DNA from 2 places in the Bacillus hominis genome. Region 2 is predicted to be linked to the other one. Evidence: riboswitches for the same ligand, from Rfam matches in the RefSeq annotation. Region 2 holds a riboswitch; the other holds the start of a gene.
What was found. Region 2 has a riboswitch for FMN ahead of QUF93_RS09625 (ECF transporter S component). Riboswitches for the same ligand answer to the same signal wherever they lie in the genome.
Positions count from the first base shown of each region.

Region 1: it holds a riboswitch for FMN, as region 2 does, so the genes downstream of both, ribD (bifunctional diaminohydroxyphosphoribosylaminopyrimidine deaminase/5-amino-6-(5-phosphoribosylamino)uracil reductase RibD) here and QUF93_RS09625 (ECF transporter S component) in region 2, are expected to answer to the same signal.

Region 1 is NZ_JAUCFS010000005.1:3,711,788-3,717,158, forward strand. Features, by position in the region: gene QUF93_RS21715 (Na+/H+ antiporter family protein) at 1-54, shown strand, start outside; gene QUF93_RS21720 (LacI family DNA-binding transcriptional regulator) at 80-1,006, opposite strand; gene QUF93_RS21725 (GNAT family N-acetyltransferase) at 1,121-1,597, opposite strand; gene QUF93_RS21730 (alpha/beta hydrolase) at 1,680-2,603, shown strand; gene QUF93_RS21735 (DUF2552 family protein) at 2,614-2,859, opposite strand; gene QUF93_RS21740 (CDGSH iron-sulfur domain-containing protein) at 3,146-3,352, shown strand; FMN riboswitch at 3,543-3,686, shown strand; gene ribD (bifunctional diaminohydroxyphosphoribosylaminopyrimidine deaminase/5-amino-6-(5-phosphoribosylamino)uracil reductase RibD) at 3,995-5,107, shown strand; gene ribE (riboflavin synthase) at 5,089-5,371, shown strand, end outside.
Region 2 is NZ_JAUCFS010000005.1:1,416,506-1,421,876, forward strand. Features, by position in the region: gene resE (sensor histidine kinase ResE) at 1-46, shown strand, start outside; gene QUF93_RS09610 (cob(I)yrinic acid a,c-diamide adenosyltransferase) at 187-768, shown strand; gene QUF93_RS09615 (LysM peptidoglycan-binding domain-containing M23 family metallopeptidase) at 853-1,467, shown strand; gene QUF93_RS09620 (hypothetical protein) at 1,673-2,359, opposite strand; FMN riboswitch at 2,609-2,748, shown strand; gene QUF93_RS09625 (ECF transporter S component) at 2,912-3,490, shown strand; gene QUF93_RS09630 (ferredoxin) at 3,605-3,853, opposite strand; gene QUF93_RS09635 (YpbB family protein) at 4,146-5,207, shown strand; gene QUF93_RS09640 (RecQ family ATP-dependent DNA helicase) at 5,197-5,371, shown strand, end outside.

The DNA.
Region 1 (5,371 bases), 2.3 Mb from region 2:
CACTATAATATACCGTTACTTATATTCGGCTTTATTGCCGCAATTACACTATAAAAGGTGCGTTTTATCAACGCACCTTTTATAGTGTTGTTTCTCTCTCAATACATCTAAATTCTGTTTCAACTTCTTCTTGTCGCACTTGTTTCTTATTTATTTTTCCTATTAACTGCTGAAATGCTATTCCCCCATTTTCTTCGATATAACTTCCAATCGTCGTTAATGATGGGCTTATCCACTCACCCTCTATACTTCCGTTAAATCCAATGATTTGCAACTTACCTGGTATATGAATATTAAGAGTTTTCGCCGCCCTGATTAGCTCAATAGCGACCTTATCACTTGAAGCTACAATCCCATCTATGTATGGATGTTTTTGTAACAATTCAAGAAACTGTTGATTCGTATACCCTTGTACAATTTCCTCTCGATAAGAAAGTCCTTCTTTCCAAGCAGTATCTAAAAACCCTGCCACATGCTCTTCCATTTCTTCACTCTCTACTCCCTCACCGATATAAGAAAGAAACTGGCAGCCTTTCTCTTTTAATAAAGAAACAGCTTTCTGTCCACTTTCATAATAGCTCATAAGAGATTGCCTTCCCTCAAGCACAACGAAAGGAAGTGAAACTTCTCCTATACTTTGGAAAACAGATTTCGTCATTATAACGCCTGCAATGTCATTTTGTATGAACACCTCTATGTAGTTCTTCTTGTTTTCTATATTACAAACAACTACTTGATACCCTTCTTTATATGCAATTTCCTCAACGTAACGGAGCAAAGTGATGTATGATGGGTTATGCAAATTATCTACAAGTAATGCAATCATTGTTGCAGGCTGTTTAAATAAAGGTTTTGCTGTAGCATTCGGCCTATATTGTAACTCTTCAATTGCCTGTTTTACTTGTTTTACCGTATCTTCATGGACATATCCTTTTTCATTAATAACTCTTGAAACAGTTGCGACTGAAACCCCGGCCAATTTTGCAACATCACGTATAGTTGCCACATCGTCACCCCTTAATATGGTAATAGATTACAATTTTAAACTAAACCAAAATATAACATTCGTCAAGGTTATTGTTTTATATTTCTGAAAATTGTTACATAATTTACGTTTTACTTACAATTTATATTCCAGCTGAATTTCATGTGAAATCGCGATATTATCATAACCAATAAACGGAATTTCTTTTTTTATTTTTCGTGCTTCTTCCACAGCACCTACATATAGATTTGTCATGCTAAATTTACGTTTTTGATAAAAACGAAGTGCATTCATATTATCATTCGTCGTAATGAGCCAAACTTTTTTACATTCATTCTCTTTTGCCACTTGCAATGCACAATCCACCAGTTTTGTACCAATCCCCTTTCTTTCCTCAAAACTATCTAACGATACAATTTCACACATGTTTTTTATCACTTCATACGTTAAAATTCCTACTATTCCGTCATTTTCAAGCACAACAAAACCGGGTAATTCTTCTAAATGATGTACTCTGCCTCGTGAGACCATCATTGAGCTCCCCCAGTTTTTACACATAAAATCCTGAATTACTTCTTTCATTTCTGGTGTAATTTTTTGTATATGAACCATATACGATTTCGCCCCTTTTTACATCATTGTGATACAATGTTAGTGTATCATATGTAGAGGTATTTGGAGGATGAGGTAAAGTATGAAACGTTTTTTTACAGCATTGTTTACTATACTAGGTGCACTAACTGCGATTGGGATTTTCTTTACAAATAAAGTTATGTACTTGAAGAAAAAAACAGAGGAAGAAGTTTTGGAACGCGAAACAAAAAAGCATTTTCATTTGGACGATTTTAAGGCTATTCAAAAAGAAGAGGTTCACATCCCGTCTCAATTCGGATACGAACTTCACGGATATTACATGCCAGCTGGTCATTCCAATAAATTTATGATTTTTTGTCATGGTGTGACTGTAAATAAAATGAATTCCGTTAAATATGCAAATTTATTTTTAAATAGAGGATATAACGTATTTATTTATGATCATCGCCGTCATGGTAAAACAGGTGGTAAAACAACAAGCTATGGCTATTATGAAAAACATGATTTGAAGTCAGTAGTTGACTGGCTAAAAGATCGTTTCGGAACGAATATTACACTCGGAATTCATGGTGAATCTATGGGTGCTGCAACTCTTCTTCAATATGCAGGACTTGTAGAAGATGGTGCTGATTTTTATATTGCTGATTGTCCTTTTTCTGATTTTTATGGACAGTTACAACATCGTTTGAAAGTTGAGTTTCATTTACCAAAATGGCCTTTATTACCTTTAGCAAATGCCTTTTTAAAAGTTCGTGACGGCTATACAATTCGTGAAGTTTCACCAATTGATTGTATAAAAAATATTAACAACCCTGTTCTCTTTATTCATAGTAAAGATGATGACTATATTTTATCTGATATGACAAAATCACTTTATGAAGCGAAAGAAAATAATAAACAGCTTTATATTGCAGAACATGGTGCACACGCTTGCTCTTATAATGAAAATAAAGAAGAGTACGAAGATGCCATCGATCAATTTTTAAACACATATGTAAAAGAAACAAAAAACAGGCTTGCATAAGCCTGTTTTTTTACTGCGCTAAAACGTCTGTAACTTGTTCCATATTTTCAGAAATCCACTTTACTGCCTCGTCTAGCGTTGGGAATTCCGTCGTTTGAAAAGTCACCTCATCTTGAAGTAACCAAACATCTTTCGGTTCTTGGCCTACACCTGCAATGGACCAATGAAGTAAACTATATGGATGATTATCATTCAAAAATGATGCCCATGTGCGCTCATTTGCAATATTTTGTAGTGTTTGTAATTTTTTATCCATCTTTCGTCACCTTACTCTAGTCAGTTATAAAAACTATTATAACACTCTCTTCTCTCTCAAACAAAGTGCTCTTTTTATCCCGCTATTTGCGGGCAGTAAGACTCCCATCTCAAAATTCGGCTGAGGCAAAGAAGTTAGGAGGGCGATTAACTGCCCATAAACGCCCGATTGGTGAAGGCTAATAATCAGCGGGATGAACCCGCATTGATTAAAGTTTCACTTTATATTGTCAAGTACTTCCCTTGATTATATGATGAGATTAAGCGTTTGGAAAGGAGGGATAACGTTGGCAAAAGTACAAATTAAAGTAAATGATAATGGCTCTTTTCGCGTTACAGGGGACGTGGAATTAGTTGACTCACAAGGGAATGTATTCCCAGCAAAACCAGCATTTTCTTTATGTCGTTGTGGTTTATCAAAAAACATGCCTTATTGCGATGCTTCGCATAAAGGAAAATTCGAGTCTGTTGTTAGAGCACCAGAGGCAGAATAAATATTTAAAGAGCATGCACATTTATTTGTGCATGTTTTTTCTTTTGATCAAAGCCTATACAGCCCTTCCCCTTTCAACATTTCTATTACTTTCGTCCCCATTCAAACCGGCATGTATTTTCACACAATTCTTCACATTCAAATATTTTTTGCTAGCCTTTTTTCTTTTTTGTGCTATAATTTGACCAAACAGCATCCTTCGGGGTCGGGTGAAATTCCCAACCGGCGGTGATGAAGTGAAAACTTCTAAGTCCGTGACCCGTTTTCAACTCGAAAACGGTGGATCTAGTGAAACTCTAGGGCCGACAGTATAGTCTGGATGGGAGAAGGATATGTTTCTAGTTTTTTATATAGTGAATACACTTTTATTTCAGTATGCACATATATATAAATTCATTTTGAATTTATATATATGTTTAGTTTTCTATACTCATTTTTTATACTGAAATAAAAAAGAGACAACTAGCGTTTAAAAAATTTGATATCTTTGCTAGGTTTTTTCCTTATGCAAAAATGTCAATCATCGTTAGGTTTCTTTCCTATACTTTCGTATTCGAACTATATTTCTAGAAATCACGTCTCCCAAACCCCAAGGATATTAAATCCTTGGGGTTTTTTGATTTTTTTAGGAGAGGTGAAGAGAATGACAGATCAAGAATATATGAGGATTGCCTTGCAGTTAGCACAAGGGACATCAGGACAAACGAGTCCAAATCCTATGGTTGGTGCTGTCGTTGTAAAAGATGGAAACATCGTCGGTATGGGTGCCCACATGCGTGCTGGTAAAGAACACGCAGAAGTTCATGCCCTTCAAATGGCTGGTGAGAATGCAAAAAACGCTACCGTTTATGTAACACTTGAACCGTGTAGCCACTTTGGAAAAACACCACCTTGCTGTGAATTGCTCATCGAAAAGAAAGTTAAGCGCGTTGTCATTGCTACCCTTGATTGTAACCCGCTCGTTTCTGGTAATGGAAAAAGGAGATTAGAGGAAGCTGGAATCGAAGTAACTACCGGTGTTCTTGAATCAGAAGCAGTTTTATTAAACCGCTACTTTTTTCACTACATGAAAACGAAACGTCCATTTGTAACAATAAAAACAGCGATGAGCTTAGATGGAAAAACAGCAACTGTAACTGGTGAAAGCAAATGGATTACAGGTAAAAAAGCACGAGCTGATGTTCACCTGTATCGCCATACTCATGATGCGATTCTTGTAGGGGTGAATACAGTTGTAGCTGATAATCCTCATTTAACAACAAGAATTCCTAACGGGGGTAAACATCCTATACGCGTTATTTTGGATACCCATTTACGAACGCCACCATCTTCCCATGTCATGACAGATGGTTTAGCACCGACATGGATTATTGTCGGTAAAGATGTAAATAAAGAGAAAATAGCTTCTTATGAATCTGAAAATATAGCTATATTCCAAATGAAAACGAAACAAATTGAAATCCAAGATGTCTTATACCTACTCGGCGAGAAACAGATACTTTCTCTTTTCGTCGAAGGTGGTCAAACAGTGCATGCAAGTTTCTTACAATCAAACAATTTCAATGAAATTGTAACGTATATAAGCCCAAAGTTAATTGGTGGAAAAGATGCACCTACTTTATTTGGCGGATCTGGTTTTTCAAAATTACAAGATGCACTTTCCTTAACAATTCAAGAGATGAAACAAATTGGTAATGATATAAAAATTGTTGCAACCTTAAAAAGCGAGGTGACGGAATGTTTACAGGAATTGTAGAAGAGTTAGGAACAATATCAAGCATGACTCAAAGTGGTGAAGCAATGAGGCTAACTATTAGCGCAAATCAAATTTTATCAGATGTCAAGTTAGGTGATAGTATCGCGGTTAACGGCATTTGCTTAACAGTAACTACTTTTACGACTACTTCATTCACTGTTGATGCAATGCCTGAAACGATGAAATCAACATCACTTCGCCTGCTTAAATCACACTCTAAAGTAAATTTAGAGCGGGCCATGGCTGCAAATGGACGATTCGGTG
Region 2 (5,371 bases):
AGAAGGAACTACATTCTCTGTATATTTACCGAATCGTATAATTTAGATATACATGTTTTTAAAAGGTGATCATGAATAAAAGCTCTACTGTTTTTTATTTTTTTGTAAGTGCAATTAAATAAAAAATGGTAGAGTTTTTTTCTTTAATAATCAGAATGAAAATAAATAGAGAGGTGTCGTGATGAAATGAAGCTTTATACAAAAACAGGTGATAAAGGGGAAACGAGTGTCATAGGTGGCCGAGTGGATAAAGATCATATACGTGTAGAAGCTTATGGCACAATTGATGAGGCGAATTCTCATATCGGATATGCCATGTCTAAATTGCAAGAGGAATGTTTTCATAACATTTATAACGAACTTGAAAATATTCAACATGAACTATTTGATTGTGGAGGGGATTTAGCAATAGTAGAGAAGAAAATTCCTTATAAAGTAACGATAGAGATGGTCGAGTATTTAGAGAGACGAATTGATTCGTATACAGAAGAAGCGCCGCCGTTAGAGCGTTTTATTTTACCAGGCGGTAGCGAGGTATCGGCTGCACTACACATTGCACGTACAGTTATAAGAAGAGCAGAACGTTGTATAGTGTCATTGCAAAAAGAAGGAGAAACCAATGAAATTGTTCTAAAGTATGTAAATAGGTTATCTGATTATTTATTTGCGCTTGCTAGAGTAATAAATGCACGTTTACAAGTGAAAGATGTGGAATATAACCGCAGTGCATTTGTTTTTCGTAATAAAGAAGAGAAGGAAGTGGAGTAATTCACTTTCTTTTTTTGTATACTTTTTTCTGTAATATCCCACAATAGAGAAGGTATGACGGTTATTAGAAAACGGAGGATGTATATGAAAGCGTTAAAATGTGGCGTGGTGATATTGAGTATATTATTTTTATCTCAATTACATGTTTACGCTGAAGAGAATCAGTGGATATGGCCTGTTGATGGGCAGATAAGTGATTATTTTGGGACAAGACATGGGAAACACTACGGTATTGATATAGCTGCGCCTATTGGAACGCCTGTTGCAGCTATTCAAAATGGTAAGGTCACAAAGTCTTATTTTTCAAGTAGTTATGGAAATGTTGTGTTTATTAAACATGGAGAATATGAGGCTGTTTATGCGCATTTAAATAAGAGATATGTAGTTCAAGGGGATAACATTTCAAAAGGAGAGCTAATTGGAGAGGTAGGGAATACAGGAGAATCGCGAGGGGCACATTTACATTTAGAAGTGCATCAAGGGAGATGGACGATGGAGAAAAGGAATGCGATGAATCCGTTGCTTGTTTTAAATGAACAAAAAAATCAAGTCGTGTCATCATCACTATATATTGTACAAAAAGGTGATACTTTAGTTGGCATTGCTCGGAAATTTAGTATGACAGTTGAGGAAATTAAAGTGAGGAATGGATTGCGACAAGAGCAAATCTATCCGAACCAACAACTATACGTTAAGTAAAGGAAATGTCCCAAAAGCATAACTTTTGAATAGATTTATTTTCTTCTTAGTTAAGATTACGATAGTAAATGAATTTATATCGGCGCAAATTGAAATATATCGAACGCAACTCTCATTATACCGACTTAACAGCAAAATGCGACAATAAGAGCAACTCATTCCTAACAAAAAAACCGTCCCAAAAGATCTTTTGGGACGGCTTCTTTTACCAAAAAATAAAGACACATATAAATCCAGAAATAGCTAAGTAGCTATATAAGTAAAAGACTTTTGTTCTTGTTTTTTCTTTTGTCCGAAATAGTACGATAGTTGGTTCGATTAGACCAATTGTAAGACAAAGTAAACCAAGAAGCATAAAGCCAATTGAAAGAGAATACAGGGCGATTTGTGGTGCTTGAAATGGAATCATCCATTTTAATAAAAATGCAATAAGTGCAGTGTAACAAATGCTACCGATGTATTTATTCAATGGTGTATTAGAACGGAAACCAGGAAGTTTCTTGGAAAAAGGACGGGAAACAACTTCCGTTTGTAAAGATGTATGTGCTTCAATTATTTTTTGAGCTTCTTTTCCTTTTTGGAAAAGGGATAAAATCCAGTTTCGCTCACCTTGGAAAATAAATTGAGAAGTTGTTAAATAATGATCAACTTTTACCTTATTCCAACTCTTCCATGGATGACGCTCACACAATTTTAATTTACTTTCTGTTTTTTTATCATACTGATAAATGCTTATGCCATCTTGGTCAAAAGTAGCGTAGTATGTCTCTCTTGAGAATGTGCCTAGATCAATTGGACAGTAGAAAAGTAATTCTTTTTTCAAATAAAAGTATTCTTTTCTTAAGTTCTTTTTCATTGCTTCTCGAATAGAGTGTCTTTTATCTTTCTTCATGACATTTCCTCCATAACTCAGAAAATGTTCTTATCTTAACAATTCAACATCTTATCACTTTTAACGATATATGACTAGGGGATTCATAAGAGAAATACCGAATTATAAAAAATATGGGTTGTATTGTAAAATATATAGTGATTGCTTCTTTAATAATATAAAATAAATAACTTATTTTTAATAAGTTACACTTTTTTTGTTCACAATACGATCATGTTGTTGTATAATGAAGTGGAAAATAGAATATCGGTCTATCTTCGGGGCAGGGTGAAAATCCCGACCGGCGGTGATGAACAGTTAATAATTTCGTTCTAAGCCCGCGAGCCGTTAAGGCAGGATTTGGTGTGATTCCAAAGCCGACAGTACAGTCTGGATGGGAGAAGATGGAGGTTCAAGCGTTCAAAAAAGATAAGTATTTGAACGTCTGTTTGATGTGCCTTAAAATTCTCCCTTTGTGTAAATCACAAAGGGTTTTTTCGTTCTATGAAAAAATAGGCATAGCAGAACCTTTCCACTTTCCATGAGAAGATCGATGGAAAAGGAGAGAGAAAGATGAAACAAAAAAACAGTGTAGTGCAGATGGTGAGTGTAGCGATGCTAAGCAGTATTGCGTATTTACTAATGATGTTAGATTTTCCATTCCCAGGGCTTCCGCCATTTTTAAAAATTGATTTTAGTGATGTGCCAGCTTTAATTGCAGCGATAATTTTCAGTCCAATTGCAGGTGTAATTGTAGAAGCGATAAAAAATATTTTGCATTACGGAATTCAAGGGAGTTTAACGGGAGTACCAGTAGGAGAAGTAGCAAACTTTATAGCGGGATGTTTATTTATTGGTCCAGCAGCATTCTTATTCCGAAAGTATCGCACAGTAAAAAGTTTAACGACAGGATTAATGCTAGGAACAATTACTATGACAGTTATTATGAGTGTGTTAAACTACTTTATCATTTTACCAGCGTACACTTGGTTTTTAAATTCACCAGCTATGTCTAGTGATATTATGCGACAAACTATTGTCACGGCGATATTACCGTTTAATGTAATTAAAGGAATTGTTGTAACAATTGTATTTGTAGCATTATTTTCACGCTTGAAAGTATGGGTATTTGCAAAAATGAAAAATGCTTAAAAATATTAAACCATTGGCAGCTTAACTGCTAATGGTTTTTTTAGTGAGAATGAAAAAGAGAGCAAAAAATCCCCCTCATACTTATGAGAGAGATTTTTTGAAGTTAATAAAAGACTATTCGAATTTTAAAGAGTCGCCATCAAATGATTCGTCAGCAACTTTAATTGAGTCAGTTGGACAACCTTCGAATGCATCCATCATATCTTCAATTAATACATCTGGAATTTCAACGATACCTTGGTTATCGTCTAATGTTACAAATGCAATACCTTCATCATCATAGTCATAAATGTCTGGTGCAGCAGCACCACAAGCACCACATGCAATACAAGTATCTTTGTCAACGATTGTATATTTTGCCATCTTTTTTCCCTCCTGATAATATGTATGTGAAAAGTTCGCCAAAAAATTATAACCTTATTGTAAAACGGTTTTTAAAACTTTTCAACATAAAATTATAATGATAATCCTTATCAATTAGAGTGTCAACTTATTTTTGAATTATTTCATAAGATTTTCAAAATACTTAAATGTTATTTCGTTTGATACAATAGAATATATACAAGCATATTGTGCGAGCATGGTAAGTTTAATAACAATAAACGTGAAATCGTATTGAAAAGGAATTAAGTTAGACTGAAAGGTGGAAGCGGTAATGCAGCTGCAATATACGTTATTATATTGTTTAAAACAATTGAATGGTGAAAGAACCGTTTCTTCTATTTATTATTTACTAAAAGGCAAGCGATCTTCGCAAACGCTTCAAGATGGTAATATGTTCCAAGTTTCTTTTTTGTTTGGGGTATATAAATCATTAAATAGAGCTGATTATGATCGAGAAGTTTCAAAGTTGTTACAAGCGGAGTTGGTTCAAGCTATACATGAAAATACATATGTGTTAACGACTACTGGTAAAATGCAATTAAACAAATGGGAAGAGGTATTTGCTTTTCCGACGTATTTACATGGTTTACATTATGGTGAATTAGGTGCAACGTTTTGGAAGAGGTTATCATTAATTGTTCAAACCATTTCGAATTTACAACAAGCGAATACTAAATTTATTCCAATTCAACAAGATACAGAAATAATGATGTGGGTGAAGCGTTTTCTCACTGGAATGCCATATGTGAGGAGTGAATTGGCTAAAAGATTGTGGGAGGAAATACATAATCTTTTAGAAAAAAGTAATCCAGTAGAGGCGACAATTGTAACATATCGTTTAACTGGCTATGGACGTATTGGTTGTACTGTACAACAATTAGCAGAAATTACGAAACAAGATATATTTCGAGTACATTTTTTATTTTGGGGTACAATTCACTTCTTTATTCAAGAAGTTCGCAATAAAGAAAATGAGTTTCCGTTATTAGCTGAAATTATATCTTATCCAAATGAGAGGGCTGATTTGTTTAGCTTGTCAACGAAAAAAACATATAATTTTTGGAGACAAGGGTGTTCTTTGGAAGAAATAGCAACAATTCGGAATTTGAAGGTTGCAACGATAGAGGATCATTTTGTAGAAATTGCTTTACGAGAAAAAGAATTTTCTATTGAGATGTTTATGGAAAAAGAAAAAATAGAAAAAGTAACAAAAGTAATTGAAGCATTACAAACACGTAAATTGCGTGTGTTGAAGCAAGCGGTTGGAGAGGGAATCTCTTATTTTGAAGTCCGTCTTGTATTGGCACGGATGGAGGGTATAAATGAAGCTTGAGGAATATTTATATAAGTGGTTTGGATATTCTGAATTTCGTCCGGGGCAAAAAGGAGTTATTACGGACTTATTGGAAGGGAAAGATGTTGTAGCAATGCTTCCGACTGGAAGGGGGAAGTCAATATGTTATCAACTTCCAGGGCTTCTGCAAGAGGGGACGGTGC